Marinomonas mediterranea MMB-1: one gene and its partner. The protein of the gene in region 2 interacts with the protein of the main gene of each other region in a pairwise test. Links are inferred from orthologs where the notes say so. Each region holds a gene or a part of one and is shown on either strand. Other genes may lie near its edges.

The links.
Region 1: the proteins of MARME_RS06145 (region 2) and tusA interact in binary tests that used the Escherichia coli proteins (3 or more experiments, as listed by UniProt). The link is inferred for Marinomonas mediterranea MMB-1 from one-to-one orthologs.

Annotation. Positions count from the first base shown.
Region 1 is NC_015276.1:2,379,840-2,383,017, reverse strand. Bases 90-2,938 are described here. They hold tusA (sulfurtransferase TusA), read right to left. Parts: upstream 1,711-2,938; coding sequence 1,468-1,710; downstream 90-1,467. Other genes in these bases: hemN (oxygen-independent coproporphyrinogen III oxidase), read left to right, coding at 2,685-2,938; MARME_RS10900 (alpha/beta family hydrolase), read right to left, coding at 1,727-2,314; MARME_RS10910 (CBS domain-containing protein), read left to right, coding at 735-1,328; MARME_RS10915 (hypothetical protein), read left to right, coding at 390-698. In the rest of the region: gcvP (aminomethyl-transferring glycine dehydrogenase), read left to right, coding at 1-10; more of hemN, read left to right, coding at 2,939-3,178. UniProt on the Escherichia coli protein: Sulfur carrier protein involved in sulfur trafficking in the cell. Part of a sulfur-relay system required for 2-thiolation during synthesis of 2-thiouridine of the modified wobble base 5-methylaminomethyl-2-thiouridine (mnm(5)s(2)U) in tRNA.
Region 2 is NC_015276.1:1,356,853-1,359,982, reverse strand. The notes cover bases 65-2,865. They hold MARME_RS06145 (IscS subfamily cysteine desulfurase), read right to left. Parts: upstream 2,141-2,865; coding sequence 989-2,140; downstream 65-988. Other genes in these bases: sufT (putative Fe-S cluster assembly protein SufT), read right to left, coding at 2,774-2,865; MARME_RS06140 (SufE family protein), read right to left, coding at 2,209-2,634; MARME_RS06150 (hypothetical protein), read right to left, coding at 131-715; MARME_RS21390 (OmpA family protein), read right to left, coding at 65-101. Also shown: more of MARME_RS21390, read right to left, coding at 1-64; more of sufT, read right to left, coding at 2,866-3,130. UniProt on the Escherichia coli protein: Master enzyme that delivers sulfur to a number of partners involved in Fe-S cluster assembly, tRNA modification or cofactor biosynthesis. Catalyzes the removal of elemental sulfur from cysteine to produce alanine.

The DNA of each region.
Region 1 (3,178 bases), 1.0 Mb from region 2 along the record:
CGAGAACTAGTCAATAGACTCTTATTTGAGCGAAAAAAAACTGATAAAAAACCACCCATGAGGTGGTTTTTTTTGTTCTTGTGCGTACTTAGGCTCTGGCTGGTGGACTTTCGAAAAACAAGCATCAATAAATCACGTGAGTTAAAACTTCGGACAATTTTAGGGTCAATATCTAAGACGAAAAATACCACTCGTTCAACGAGTGAGCAAATTACCAGCATGCTCTCTGAAATAGAGTCTTATAAATTGACATCTTAACCTTTTATGAACAATGCTCTAAAAAAGTGTAATAAATTGGATTTATTGGTATTGGTTAACAATAACTAATTGCTAATCCGAAATAGATAGCGCTAGACTAAAAGCATTCAGAATCATTAAGGCGTGTCTCAATGAATCGTGTCATCGCAATCTATTTGTTGCTTATACCACTACTGCTAACACTGTGCAGTAGTGTGCAAGCACTTGAGCGTGACTTTGACTCAGGCATCGCTAGTGCTTCCGTCTCAATTCTTGTTGTCGATCTAAACAAAGATATTCCGCAGCCAGACATCGACTTACTTGGTTTGCTTGTTAGCGTCAACCCAAAGGATGCGCTTTTACCAAGTCACCCTGTTCCGGTCGACGTTAATGTTACTCCTACGGACTACTATTCCTTTGTTGGTAGAGCTCCCCCTCTCACTTTCTTAATCACCAGTTGAACTGCTTTTTTTATTTAATCGATTAAGGAATACAAAATGAAAACTCTTACTTATGTTTCTGCGAAAGAAATTACTGATTTAGTGTGGCCTGAAGTTTCTGAAGCGACAGGCTTATATTCTCCTGCAACGAAAGTGTTTACTGATTTTAATACGAGAATTCCTCGTATTATTGAGCCAACGCTGCGCGCTGACATTCTTGTTAATGTCATGAAAAAAGAGCACGTTAGGATGAAGCTGGTAGTCGATGCGGATAATAAATTCATAGGAGTAGTCAGTCTGGAAGATCTAAGTGATGAAACATTCATCAAGCAGGCTGCACAAGGCTATAGCCGAGAAGAACTTCTTGCTATCGATGTAATGAGAGCGAAAGAAAACCTGCTTGCGCTTTCTTACACTTCATTGAAAGGAGTGGATGTAGAGTCTTTGCTGTTTAGCCAGAGAGAAAATAAGTATCAACACCTTTTGGTTGTGGATGAAGAGTCTCAGGCTATTCGAGGCTTGGTTTCAGCGCATGATATTATTAGGCAATTGAAAATCAATGTAGACCTATCTCGCCCTACTAGCTTCGCAAGGCTTTATGAAGTAATTACAAAAGACTACGCCAACAGCCGTAGACTAAGAGTCGCGTAAATCATTTCTTATTGAGTGGCTCATATATTGAACCACTCGACTGCTGAGATAGTAAAGCGTCATTGTCTTAATTCAGGTGATGGCGCTTTGTGCTTTTATGGTCTTGTGAGTTTTAAAGGCGCCATTTTTTTAAAAGCCGCTACTTTTTCTCAAGCCAATAGAGGAACACCTCTCCTTCTTGAGTTTGTTTTCGCAATGGGTGCCCTAAGAAATTACAAAACTTTGGAATATCCCTTTGTGTCGATGGGTCCGTTGCCAATACTTTAAGTATTTGTCCAGACGCCAATTTTCTCATTTCTGCATGCAGCATCATGACTGGCTCAGGACAGTAAAGGCCCTGTGCATCTAATGTGGCGTGTTCCGCAAAATCCGAATCTACCATTGATTACTTCCCCTTATTAAAGGCAATTCTTTGTTATCCATGTTTGTGTCAATTGGCTTAATTGATGTAAGAGCTGACTTAAGGTTGTATTGTATTTTTTAGCTCTTTTGAAGTCATGATCCGCGCCTTCTACCCAGCGAACATCAACCGTTTCAGGAAGTACTTGCTGCTCAACCCACTCCTGATTGCCCAACGTATCACGATCCCCTTGAAATATGAGGCAAGGCTTAGTGACGGCTGCTAAGTAGCTGAGCCGATGCTTCTCTGTCTTTCGGGCGGGGTAAAATGGAAAGCCAAAACAGACGACGCCTTTTACATTGTGGCTAACGGTTAACTGGGTTGCGATTCTCGCTCCCATCGACTTTCCTATGATGATGCAAGGTTCGTCGGATGGGATCAAACCTTTAACCTCATCGACGAGTTTTTCAAATTTTGGAGGCGGTCGTCTAGAGAGAGTCTCTTCCATCGTTTTCATATAAGAAAGCGTTATCGCTTTTACTTCAAGGCCTGTAGCAGAGCTTAGTTGCTCATTAAGTTCTGTCAGAAACTCACTAGTGTGCCCTGCACCGGCTCCATGCAATAGATAAATTGTGATGTTGTTCATGGTACTCAAAAGAGATTAATAAGAGCGATAAGGTTAAATGTAAATTGTCTCGAATTCCAGAAAAATAGAGTGGGTCTCGCGGAGATACTTTTCCTTAGATTACTATTAATAATTATTGTAAAAATTATACGTATAATTCTTTTAATCTTATTTCACAGCTCTTCACACCAACACCCAAACACCTGCCACAAGAAGCCAAGCTCACTGACGACTAGAACATTCCTTCACCCCTCTCAAATCTGACCACCTTCCAAAATCCGAATAACCAAACTGCAGTTTCCAATACGGAAATCAGTTTATTGACTCAGATCAGAAAACCACTTTTAGGAAAGAGTAAACTAAGTATTAGAAAATTTAATAGGACATACAAATGCTTTGGGATTCTAATCTAATCCAAAAATATAATATTTCCGGTCCGAGATACACATCCTATCCGACCGCACCTCAATTTACGGGTGATGTAAGCAAGATGGAATTGATTGGCAGAATGATGGAAGGATCAAACTTACCTATTAGTTTGTACTTTCATATTCCGTTCTGCGCTCATCTTTGTTACTACTGCGCTTGCAATAAAGTAGTGACTAAAAAATACGACAAAGGTGCAGAATATGTTGAGTTGCTTGCAGAAGAAATGCGTTTGCGCGCACTCATGCTAGATCGAGACAGAAAAGTAACTCAGCTGCATTTGGGAGGTGGAACCCCTACTTTTCTATCTGTCGATAATATGCGCACTCTTTTTAAGCATGTTGAAGAAAATTTCAACTTGGTAAAAGATGATAGCCAGGACTTTAGTATTGAAATTGATCCTAGAGAAGTCGATAACGCTCAACTTGTGCTTCTAAAAGAGTTCGGGTTTAACCGAGT
Region 2 (3,130 bases):
GCCTCTTCTTCTACCACATCCCGTACAATCTGACAGTCGTCGCCCAATACCAAATGACGCAACTGCGCCATTTGTTGACTCTCATTAGATGGGGTGGACATCGACTCCCTGTTGCTGCTCATAGGCAAACTCAGCTATCTTCTTCTGTCTCAAGATTTGTCGCCACAGTGGCCAATAGCTTAGCAAGGGTTTTTCTGTCTGTTTTGGAGGAATTCAGCTCTTTCTTAACCTGATTAAGTAGGTCAATTGTTTGATTATGTTTCTGAGTAAACTGATCGGTAAGCTGCTGAATTTCTTCATCTATACGTTTATGAAGTGCTTCATCAAGCTGACGATTATTCTCATCATTTGACTCAACTTCTGCTGCAAGTGTTTCGATATTTTTCGTCAATTCAGACGTTTTATAATCGTAATGAGTATCGACCTGACTAATGCGATCTTCTAATGAATTCACACTGTCTTGCAACGCCGCCTGAACGTCTGAAATTTGCTGATGCAAAGCTAGAGTAGCCTGCTCAAATCCAGCTCTTACTTCGTCTTGAAGGCTACGTATCCGCTCATCTAAATCAGCCTTCGCCGCGCCAAAGACAATACTTCGAAGCTGATCTAGTTCCGAAGAAGCTGACTGAGAAGTGTCTTCGTTTGAATTGGAGACTTCTTCAATAGATTCACTTTCAGCATTCTCTACGGTTTCTACATCTTCGGGTTTAGTCATACCAATTTCCTTCCTTCATACCTAGCAATCTAAAGTAAGCATTCAAATGCAGATATCCATTTGAACATGGAAATAAAGCATTAGCTAATTACTATACTCTCAACAACAATAAATACCACTGCACCAATACTCAGACTGATCCAACTCTTTAAATAACAAGCAATTATAGAAAAACAGCGCCATAATAACCAAAAAGAATGACAGCCTCAAGAAGAGGGATGCTTTACAAGCTCACGTCGACTCAAGGTAATTCAAACTAAGCACACTACCTCATCACGCTCCACGCAATGACGAAACTGCATTAGAAATAACCCCTAAAGCGTAGTCCACTTCCGCTTTTGAGGTAAAGCGACCAATTGACAACCTCAAGGATGCATGTGCAAGCGAGTCATCCAAGCCTATTTCTTTCAAAACATAAGAAGGCTCAAGGCTCGCTGATGTACAAGCGGAACCAGAAGATACTGCAATATCATTCAAGGACATGAGCAAGACTTCGCCGTCCACGTTTTCAAAACCAACATTCAAAACACCGGCCACTCGATTGTCACTAGCACCATTCAAATGCACACCGCCTAGCTTTTGCAGCTCCACCCAAAGGTAATCTCTTAGCTCGGAGATTTGCAAAGCATCTTTCGCCATTTCTTCTTTGGCTATGCGGTAAGCTTCGCCCATTCCTACTATCTGATGGGTCGCCAACGTTCCTGAACGCATACCTCGTTCATGGCCACCCCCGTGTATTTGAGCTTCAAGTTTTACTTTTGGAGTGCGTCTAACATACAAGGCACCAATTCCCTTAGGTCCATAAGACTTATGAGCCGTCAGAGACATCAGGTCAACATTCATAGCCTTCACATCAATGTCGACTTTTCCTGTTGTCTGAGCGGCATCAACATGAAAAAGAACACCATGTTCTTTCGCTACCGCCCCCACTGCATTGATATCGGTTAAAACACCTAGCTCATTATTACCATGCATCAGGGAAATTAAGATCGTACCTTCAGTAATCGCGGCAACGACAGACTCTACCGTGATCTCACCTTTTGAGTTCGGCTTTAAATACGTAACCTCAAACCCTTCCTTCTCTAGCTGCTTACACGGATCAAGAATCGCCTTATGCTCAATAGAAGAGGTGATAATGTGCCGACCTTTCTTACGGTACGCATAAGCTACACCTTTTAAAGCAAGGTTATCAGCCTCTGTTGCCCCAGACGTCCAGACGATTTCACGCGCATCAGCCTGTATCAACTCCGCCACCTGAAGACGAGCCTCTTCGACAGCCTCTTCAGCACGCCAGCCAAATAAATGAGAACGAGACGCAGGGTTTCCAAAATTACCATCTTGAGTCAAACAAGACATCATCTTATCGGCGACTCGTGGGTCAACTGGGGTCGTAGCGGAATTATCAAGATAGACTGGGTTTTGCATGGATATATCTCTAACTGTCTCTTAAGTTGCAGGTCCGAAGATGGACGATAGAATACTCAAAAAGCGCTCTAAACAGACGCCTGAGCGATCGCTTTAATACGCGAAACGATTGAACGCAGGCCATTTCCGCGAGTAGGGCTCAAATGTCGCTCTAATTCTACTGCGCCAAAATATTCGTCGATATCAAACTCTAAAATTTGTTTAGGTGTCCTGTGGTCATACGCGGCCAACACTAAGCCCAACAGTCCTCGAACGATTACAGCATCACTGTCCACTGAAAATGTTAGCACTTCGCCATATTCTGGATGATTCATATTTCCCGGTTGAATCCACACGTTGCTTTGGCAACCCTTTACAAGACGCTCGGGAGTGCGCCACTCATCCTCAAAATTCGGGAGCGACTTACCTAAGTCAATGATGTATTTATAACGCTCTTCCCAATCATCAAAAAAAGACAAATCATCAACTATATCTTCAGTACTCGGTAGAGACATACTTATCCTCACTCACCCTTAGAAACAAAAAAACAACCAAGAAAGCACTCCTTGATTGTTTGCTATTTTATTCGAATTACACATCGCCATTAAGACAATAATTCGCATATTTAAAATTTTGTAGAACGCTCAATAACACCTAAAAGAACAAACCCGCTTCAAGCTGCGCCTCTTCACTCATCATGTCTCGTGACCATGGTGGGTCAAATACCAAATCAACCTCAACAAGGTCAACATTAGGGACAAGTTCAACTCGATACTTAACATCACTTACTAGTACTGGTCCCATTCCGCAGCCTGGCGCTGTAAGCGTCATATTAATCCGAACAGAATTAAGGTGTTGATCAATTTCTACGTTATAGATCAACCCTAACGACACTAAACTAATCGGGATTTCAGGATCGAATACTGAGTCCAATGCCTGCCAGACTTGTTCCTCTACAATGTCTCCAGAACCATTATCTTCAAAGTTTAGGACTTCCGGCTCTTGACCAAT